Regions from separate parts of the Halobacillus rhizosphaerae genome, predicted to be linked through region 1. Evidence: predicted binding sites of a transcription regulator. Region 1 holds the regulator's gene; the other holds the start of a gene.
The links. The regulator Rex, encoded in region 1, represses fermentation and respiration genes when NADH is low (regulators of the CRP and FNR family bind a similar motif). The targets are predictions, from matches to a motif close to TTGTGAAATATTTCACAA.

Region 2: Q7A53_RS17705 (cytochrome ubiquinol oxidase subunit I) is a predicted target of Rex. The motif match lies at 1,104-1,121, and genes of this name have one in related genera.

The regions. Positions count from the first base shown of each region.
Region 1 is NZ_JAUTWQ010000015.1:5,598-10,656, reverse strand. Features, by position in the region: gene Q7A53_RS15675 (hypothetical protein) at 1-75, opposite strand, end outside; gene Q7A53_RS15670 (GNAT family N-acetyltransferase) at 142-666, opposite strand; gene Q7A53_RS15665 (hypothetical protein) at 689-877, opposite strand; gene Q7A53_RS15660 (MDR family MFS transporter) at 1,067-2,467, opposite strand; gene Q7A53_RS15655 (hypothetical protein) at 2,510-2,740, opposite strand; gene Q7A53_RS15650 (redox-sensing transcriptional repressor Rex) at 2,979-3,632, opposite strand; gene moaC (cyclic pyranopterin monophosphate synthase MoaC) at 3,647-4,135, opposite strand; gene Q7A53_RS15640 (ABC-F family ATP-binding cassette domain-containing protein) at 4,303-5,059, shown strand, end outside.
Region 2 is NZ_JAUTWQ010000020.1:83,792-88,850, forward strand. Features, by position in the region: gene Q7A53_RS17705 (cytochrome ubiquinol oxidase subunit I) at 1-1,003, opposite strand, end outside; gene Q7A53_RS17710 (ABC transporter ATP-binding protein) at 1,259-3,091, opposite strand; gene Q7A53_RS17715 (ABC transporter ATP-binding protein) at 3,108-4,865, opposite strand.

The DNA.
Region 1 (5,059 bases):
GCCAAGAGCTTTTTTAGTGTTTGAATGTCTATGTTTATTAAAGATCACTTCTTTTATTGATGTTTTCTCTTCCATAACTCCCTCCAATCTGCAAAACCTAATCAATGGAATCCTCATATCGTGTCTTTTCACGGGTCTCAATTAAACAAACTTATACATTAATACATCATCCGCATAACGGTCCTCAGAAAACTTGATATCTTTAACTTTGCGACCTTCCTCCACAAATCCAAGACCCTCATATAACCTGATGGCCCGTTCATTTGTAGAAAGCACACCGAGACAAACCTTTTCGATAAGCGGGTTTTCAGCTGCCCAGTCTAAGATATACATAATCAGCGCTTTTCCTATTCCTCTGTTTCGAAAGGAAGGCTTGATCATCATCCCTATCGACCCGGTATGTGCTAATCTGCTGCGTGAACTCGTTTGGAATGCAATCCAGCCAACTACTGCTCCATCTATTTCAGCTGCAACAATCGTTTCTCTTTCACTTTGTATTACCTTATGTATCCATTCCTGTTGTTCTTCCACCGTTTTATTAAACTCTTCCGGCGCAGTAATTAAGTAATCTAGTTCCGCTACTACACACTCTTGAATATCTAGAATTACAGCTGCATCCGCTTCTGTTGCTTCTCTTAAAATCAAATTATTTTTCAGTATTCCCATCCTCTCTATGGCTTAGCTTATTTTAATTAGAAGTCATCATATGAACGAATCGTACAAAGCCTCGGAGCATCCAGAAAACCATTCTCGCCAACAGTACAAACAGGCCTGGCACCCAATCCAATAAATCAAAGACAAAGTCCCAGACCGAATAATGACCGGTTTGTTTACTTTTTCTCAGCACGACTCTTTTACTCTCGAGCCATTCTTTCATCTTCCAGCCCCTCCCTTAAGGTCCTCTGCTTTTTTACGTATCACAACACAGGAAAGTTTCATTCCTCTACATTAACAATACCATAAAATGGCAGATATCGATCTGGAAGCGATTAAATTCCCAGATAAAAAAGCAGTTCACCCCAGCGTACAATGCTGTACACGAGTTGAACTGCTTGAGCACGTCTACCTATTCTTTCTCACTTTCCACTCCCTTTAAAATAAAGGAAAACGGCAAGGCAATAATCAGCACTGCTGCCGATACTAAGAACGCTTCATTCAGCGTTTGCAGCGCAGCCGCCGTTTTGTCCATATCTGTGACAGACATAATCTGCGCGCGTCTTACTTCATAATAAATCGAGAAGAACACGATCCCAAGCGATGAGGAGATTTGCCGGATAATATTGTTCATCGCTGACCCTTGAGCGACGAGCGACTCAGGAATCGCGTTCATTCCTGAAGTTGTGGCTGGCATATTTCCCATACCCATTCCAAGTCCGCGGACCGTGTTCAGAGCAAGGATCAGCCAGTAAGGCGTCGACAGCTTTAACATACCTAACCCTATCGTCGCCGCAGCCATAATTGCCAAACCGGGCGGCACGACGTATTTTGGTCCTTTTTTATCAAGAATTCTCCCGCCTATGGACATAAATATTCCGCTTGCCGCTGCAGCAGGCAGAAAGAGTACCCCTGTCATGACTTCATTTAATCCATACACATTTTGAATTAATAATGGCAGCAGGAAAATCCCTGAAAACAGGCCGATCGAGGCCGATGAAGTGACGAGAATTGAAACGGTATAGGTCGGCACTTTGAAGACAGATAAGTTGAGCAGCGGATCGCTTTGCCGGTTTTCATAGAAAACGAAAGCAATAACCGCTGCGATTCCTGCAATAATTAAAGTCAAATTCAGTGGATCTACAAGATTTTCAAGCGTCTTTCCCCGGCCTAACGCATAGAGAACACTTCCAATGCCGAGGGTAATGATAAGAAACCCAACTAAATCAAACTTCTTCTCTGGATCTGTTTCTGTCCGCTCCAGAAATTTAAAGGATAAAATAAGTCCCGTTAAACCAAATGGAATGTTGAAAGCAAACAACCACGGCCAGTCCAAATACTGAATTAAAAACCCGCCGACAGTTGGCCCAACAGCCGGGGCTACCATCGCTGCGACACCGTAGACTCCTACGGCCAGCCCTCTTTCATGACGGGGGAATGAGTTGAAAATCAAAGCCATCGCAATCGGCATCATCAAGCCGCCGGCCATGCCTTGAATGGCTCTTGAGATAATAACCATAGGCAGTGTACTGGAGAAAAAACCAGACAACGAACCGAGAATAAAGATGGAAAGTCCGGTCAAATACACCTTTTTCTTCCCAAACCGATCTCCAAAGTAACCAGTTAAAGGCATCGTCATTCCCATGGAAACCATAAAAATGGTAAGAATCCAGCCTACTGCGACCGCATTAGAATGAAAGATCTCAATAAACCTGGGGAGGATCGGATTTAACATACTATTGTTTAATATCACCGTAAACGTTCCAAACAAAACGGATACAACCACGAGCCATTTATTCTGTACCTTACTCATCATAGACCCTCCAATCTTTCGCCTTACGAAGTTCCCCTTAACCTAAACACTTACAAATATATAGAGCTGAAACAGCTGAATGATCAGAATAAGTCCTAGACAGATCACATTTGATTTAACATTCTTTTTCAAGAAGATCAAGTTCAAAGCGGTAAGAAACCCAATGATTCCTATAATGATAGCTAGGTAAATGGTTAAGCCTGCAACTGTAAAAGTAAACGTAAACAAAGGAAACAAAAACATTAAAGAGATGTGATCCTTTTTTCTGTCCATAATACCCTCCTTTAACGTAGAGCCAGCATATGCGATTGAACTTGCTCCCTCACTTATCGTCTCTCCCACACTTTTATGTGAAACGGTACCGTCCGTTATAGAAGAGACCAATCAAATACTCCCCGTGCACCCACTCAACCTTTTCTTGTTATTCTACGAACCCTTATCATCTTCCCTTTTACCCTCTATTAGAATTCCAGACAAAAAAAGGACAACCAGAACGGTTCCCCTTTTTTCTTCATTCATCCTCCTGCATTTCTGAGAGCGGATAATGCTTCAAGAAATAAACAAGCGCTTGTAATTCAATAGACAAATCAATATGGTGCACCCTGACATTGGCAGGAACGCTGATCCGCGCCGGTGTGAAATTCAGGATACCAGATACCCCGGCTTCAACCAGTCGGTCGGCAATCCCTTGTGCTGCGGATGCCGGTACCGTTAAAATAGCTACGGACAGATCTCCCATTTTCTTTTCCAAATTATCAATATGTTCAACAGGTACTCCGCCAACTTCCTGCCCGACCCGGTCGTAATTCGCATCAAATGCCACTTCGATCTTCGTATTATTATTTTTCGTAAAGTTATAGTTTAGAAAAGCGGTGCCCAAATTCCCAACACCAATCAATGCTACCTTTGTGGTTTCATCCTGATCCAGAGTTTTTCTGAAAAAAGAGAGTAAGTATTCAACATTATAGCCGTAGCCTTTCTTGCCAAGTGCCCCGAAGTAAGAAAAGTCTCTGCGTATCGTTGCGGAATCGACCTTCACCGCTTCACTAAGCTCTTTGGAAGAGACTCGCATTTTTCCCTGGCTGTGCAGATTATTTAAGAAACGGTAATAAAGCGGAAGCCGCTTTGCCGTCGCCTGGGGTATTTTGGTTTGTTCAAGATCCATTTGACTTCCTCCTTCTACCGGTCTTTCCTCTGGTAATCTCCGTTCTTCCCGCCTGTCTTCTCTTCCAGGTAAGTCGGTCCGATTACCATCCCTTTATCTAACGCCTTGCACATATCGTAAACCGTCAACGCCGCTGCGGATGCGGCCGTTAGCGCTTCCATTTCCACACCGGTACTTCCCTTTGTTTTCACTGAAACATGGATGTGCAATTCCGGTTGTTTACCTTCCACGTCCCAATCGAAGGTTACATCTACGCCTGAAAGAGACAGCGGATGACACATGGGAATCCAGTCGGACGTTTTCTTCGCTGCCATAATGCCTGCTACCTGTGCGACGGCGAGCACGTCCCCTTTTTTTATCGAGTTATTCGCTATATGATTATAAATCTCTGCATTGACCTGCACACTCGTACGTGCGGCAGCCGTGCGGACGGATTCTTCTTTGTCAGAAATATCGACCATTCGTGCTCGGCCCTGAGTATTAAAATGGGTAAACTCAGCCATTTGAATGCCCCTTTAACTATTAAATTTCACAATCTCAACACTGAAAGACTACTCTTATTCTACCAAAAAATCAACCTTAAGTCGTTAAAGATTTCACAAACTGCGAACTAGAACCTTGCTACTCTCTTCCTATATAAGATACACTTATTTCATTGAGGTGAAACGACATGATTCTCATGCAGCTGAATCAATTAACGAAGCGCTTTGGCGCGGAATTAATTTTATCGAATATTAAATTGGAAGTACAAATGAATGATCGAATCGCGATTGTCGGACGGAATGGAGCCGGAAAATCGACGCTGTTGAAAATGATGGCGGGCGAAATGAGCCATGATTCCGGTGATATTTTTAAACCGAAAGAAACGACCGTCGGTTATTTAGCGCAGAACACAGGTCTGCAGTCAGATCAAACGATTTATAAGGAAATGGAAATGGTCTTTACCCATTTAAAGCAGCTGGAAGCAGAGCTGCGAACGATGGAAGCGCAAATGGCCGATCCTGATTTATTAGATAACCCGCAGCAGTACGAACAGCTGCTGGCTGAATATGACCGCAAGCAGGATTACTTTAAGACCGCTGGCGGCTATCAGTATGAAGCGGAGATTAAATCCGTGCTGAACGGGCTGAATTTCACTAAGAAGGACTGGGACACGGCGATTACGTCGTTAAGCGGAGGCCAGAAAACACGGCTCGCTCTCGGCAAACTGCTGCTGACCAGTCCGGATGTCTTAATTCTGGACGAACCGACCAACCACTTAGACATTGACACACTCGCCTGGCTCGAGGGCTATCTGCAGTCTTATCAGGGAGCTGTAGTGATCGTTTCCCACGACCGCTACTTCCTCGATAAGATCGTCAATACCGTTTACGAGATTGCTTACCAGGCTTCTAAGAAATATCCAGGCAATTACAGTGATTATTTAA
Region 2 (5,059 bases), on a different contig from region 1:
TTCCGAGTACATAAAACCCTATGGAAACCATTAAGTCAAACATGTAATGGATCCAAAGCGGCGGCTGTTCATCTTTAGGAGTTTCGTCCAGTCCTGTAACTTCCGCATTGAAGTCTTCATGAGCAAGAAAACTTAACGCTTTCGGTATCCTGATCGCATGTTCCACTTCTTTATTTTCATTTAACGTGCCAAAGACAATCAAGTCCGCTCCTTTTTCACTTTCAAAGTGCCATTCCCCTGCTGCAAGTTTCTCTGGCTGATGGTCGGCTAAGAACTTCGCCGATAAGTCCCCAGCAAAAGCAGTCAGTAAAGCAAAAAAGAGGGATGCGATAACCGTTAATTTGAGCGCTTTCTTGTGGTAAAGTGATCCTTTTCTAAATAAGATAATCACAGCTGTAATTCCCGCTAAGACTGCCGCAGAGGTCATATATGATGATGTAATCACATGAAACACTTTAGTGGGTGTAGCTGGATTAAACATTGCCTCTAAGGGCTTGATCGCAGTGATGGTTCGCCCTTCTAACTCGAATCCTTGAGGTGTGTTCATAAAAGCATTCACAGTCGTAATGAAAAAGGCAGACATCGTCGATCCAATAATAACAGGGATGGATAGTAACCAGTGGTATATAGGGTTTTTAAATCGGTCCCATGTATATAAATAGGCACCAAGGAAAATCGCTTCAAAGAAAAAAGCGAAAGTCTCCATAAACAATGGAAGACTAATAACATTTCCAGCAATTTGCATAAAACTCGGCCATAATAAAGAAAGCTGTAATCCTATTGCCGTCCCTGTCACGACACCGACCGCGACGGTAATAGTAAAGCCTCTCGTCCACCTGCGAGCAAGTAATGTATAGTGTGGATCCTTTTTCTTAATTCCAATAAATTCGGCGATTGATACCATGACCGGTACTCCTACGCCTATTGTGGCAAATATGATATGGAATGCCAGAGTTAACGACGTAAGCATCCGGCTGAGAACTACGCTATCCAATCCAAACATATGATTTCCCCCTAATTAACCTAAAGAATTTCAGGCAAGAATACTGTAATTACAGTATAAATCATGGAACCGCTTCATACATATCTCAGGAATGACGATTTTGTGACATACTTCACAATGTCCTTTTTCATCTATTGTTATCAGTTCATTCAAGCCTCTTTTCCCGTACCCCAATTCTATTTAATATTCCTTACCCGTTCGTCTCCCCACTCACACAAAAACCCCCTGCAGAAGTATCTGCAGGGGGTTGCGAAATTACATGGCATCCAGCATTTGGAACTGAGCTTTTACTAAATCGAAATACTCTCCTTTTTGATCCATCAACTCATCATGAGAGCCTTGTTCAAGAATTTCACCTTGTTGAAGGACGATAATGTTATCCGCTTCTCGAATTGTAGATAAACGGTGAGCAATAATGATAGCGGTTCTGCCTTTAAGCAGCTTCCCTAGGGCTTTCTGGATTCTAACTTCGGTTTCGGTGTCTATACTTGCGGTTGCTTCATCCAGGATTAATATTTTTGGATTAGCAAGCAGTGCCCGGGCAAACGACAACAACTGCCTTTCGCCGGCAGACAGAATATTCCCTCGTTCTTCTACTTCTGTCTCATAACTATCTTTTAACCGATGAATAAAATCATCAGCACCAACGACTTTAGCAGCCTCCTTCACTTCTTCATCAGATGCATCCGGCCGTCCAAAGCGAATATTCTCAAGAATCGTCCCCGAGAAAATGAAGGTATCTTGTAAAACAACGCTGATTTGCTGTCTGACACTGTCAATGGCAGCATCTCGCAAATCAATCCCATCGATCTTCACCGCACCTTTCGTTGGATCATAAAAGCGGCTGATTAAGTTTGCAACCGTAGATTTTCCTGAACCCGTGTGCCCCACTAGAGCTACAGTCTGTCCCTGCTTCATTTCCAAAGATATGTCATGCAGAGCCACACGCTTATCGTCGTAGGCAAACTGGACATGATCGAACTCGATATGACCATTCATGTCCACGATTTCACGTGCGTCTTTCTTTTCTTCTACATTAGGGCGTTCATCCAGAAACTCAAAAATACGTTCTGACGAAGCCATCGCCATGAGCAGTTGATTGTACATCTGTCCTAACCGGGATATTGGCTCCCAGAACATCCCCAGAAAGAAAGCAAAGGATACAAATGTGCCTACTTCGATATCTCCTTGAAGAATAAGGTAAGCCCCATAAGCAATCAAAATGACTGTTCCTATCGCATTGCACATTTCTACAAATGGCCGGAATAAGGCGCTCTTCTTAGTAGCATTTCTCCAGGATTGAAAGTTATCTGTATTTACCCCATCAAAATACTCCGTGTTTTCACGCTCTTGAGAGAATGATTGAGTAATGCGGATCCCTTGTATACTTTCATTTAAATGGGAATTAATTCTAGATTGCTGAATACGAACTTGCTGCCAGGATCTGCGAATGTTTCTGCGCAGTTTAGTCGAAATGTAAAACATAAGAGGCATAATGATTAAGATCGCCAGGGCAAGCTTAGGACTTAACGCGAGCAGGATAACGATGATTCCTGTAAGCATCACAACGTCCATAAGAAGATTAATAATCCCATTCGTAAATAACTCCTGCAGGGAATTGATATCATTCATGATTCTTACTAGAATCGATCCTGCTGAACGAGAGTCAAAGAATTTGTGAGAAAGGCGCTGTACATGTGAAAATAAGTGCTTTCTTAAATCATAGATTACATTCTGACCTAAAATATTTACATATTTAATTCTCAGTACATTGCCGATATAACTTAGCAAATATAGAACTGAAATTCCGATAACAAGCTTTATAAGCAAACTAGTATCTTGATGAGCAATTGCTCCATCAATTGCAACTTTACCAATTAGAATTGGGACCACTAATCGGACTATAGTTGAGACCAGCATGGCAATAATGGCAATTGGCATAAGCTTCTTTGTATAGGGCTTGAGATACGTAAACAGTCTTAACATCTGCGACCAGTTAAACGGCTTTTCAACAGCTTGATCCTGGGTATATTTAAACCTGTTTAAATGTTTATTCGTTTCTGGCTTGTGCTTTGGTTTTCGAGCCATTCCTTATCCCTCCTTCTTAGGAAATATGTGAGGTATTCATAATTTTCTCTTTATCCTGATATTGAATATCGTAAATACGCTGATAAGGTCCTCCGTTAACAAGGAGCTCATCATGGACACCGCGTTCCTTCACAAGACCATCTTCAAGCACAAGAATCTCATCCGCATGCTTAAGAGAAGAAATACGGTGAGCAATAATAAAAGTAGTTCGACCCTTCATGACTTCTTGAAGGGCTTTTTGAATACTAAATTCTGTTTCCATGTCCACAGCAGAGGTCGCATCATCAAGCACAAGAATCGCTGGATCAATGAGAATGGCTCTAGCAATCGCAATTCTTTGTTTCTGCCCGCCTGATAGTCCCATTCCTCTTTCACCAAGCAGCGTGTCATATCCTTCAGGCATATCCAAAATAAACTCATGGGCCTGAGCACGCTTGGCAGCCGCTATTACATCCTCCAATGTCGCATCAGGATTACCATACGAAATATTTTCCTTAATGGACGTGGAAAACAAGAAAGATTCCTGTAGCACGAAACCTATATTCTTTCTTAAAGTTTTTAAGCCATAATCCTGAACAGGTTTTCCATCAATCCGTACATTTCCCTGTTCCGGCTCATAGAAGCGCGTAATTAATTGAGTTATACTCGTTTTACCTGATCCGGTAGCTCCGATTAAGCCAATCGTTTTACCCGGAGGCGCATCAAAGCTGATCTGTTTCAAAGCGGAATCGTCATCCTCCGTATAAGTTAATGTGACATCCTCAAAGGTGACGTGACCATTCAGCCGATCCTTCACGATCGCTCCCTCTTTTTCCTGAACATCTTCTTTAGCTTCCAATATCTCTAACAATCGCTCGCCAGAAGCTTTTGATTGAGAAAATAGATTAACAACAAAGCCAAGGTTCATCAATGGTCCGAGAATGTACCATACGAGACTAAAGAATGCGACAAGCTCACCTAATGTAAGAGAACCATTAATAACCAAATAACCTCCATAGGCAAGTAAGGCCACTACACAAATGTTACCGATAAACTCCATAAGCGGAAAAAATTTGGACCAAAGATTTGACGTTTCAATGTAGCGTTGACGATAGTGGTCACTGCGGTTTAAAAAACGTCCTATTTCAAAGTTTTCTCTTGAAAGCGATTTCACAGTATTCATTCCACTGATATTTTCCTGTACACGTGTATTCAATTTACCAAATGATTTACGAATTCGTCTAAAGGCAGGGTGTACCTGACGATCGAATTTATAAACGACTAAGGCCAGAAATGGCATAGCAATCATAGTTACAATCGCAAGGGGGACAGAATAATAAAACATAATGCTCAAGCTGAGAAGGATAAGAAGTACAATTCGGATCAGCTCGGAGAAGCCTACGGAGAGGAAGAAACGAAAGGCCTCTACGTCTGCTGTAAGTCGTGACATTAAATCTCCTGTTTTTGCATTATCGTAATATTTAAAAGCAAGTCTTTGCAGTTTCTTGTACAATTCATCTCGTAAACTATAAACAGAACGGATCCCAAACAAATCTCCTAAGTACTGATGAAAATAAGTGGCGAATCCCTTAATAATCATTAAACCAATAAATATGGCTCCTATATATGGGATTAAATTATACTTCTCCTGCATAACCACTTCATCAATCGTAACTTTAAGGACCATAGGATAAACTAGAGTAATGGCAGTAACAAATAGAAGAGCAAATAAAGACCAAAAGAAATAGCTCCTAAACGGCCAGTAAAACTCCTTAAGTTTTTTTAGAGTATTCAAACTTCTCCCTCCTTCTCGTTTTTTTTAACGTAATTACTAATATATCGGGTATCGAAATAAATTTCCACCTATTTGCGCTAATTTTTTAAATATTTTTGCTACACTAATGAAAAGATATAAGGACGCTGATACAACCTTATAGAAACCGGGACCAATCTTTACCATTTCCTTTGAAATCTATGGTAGTTTTACCA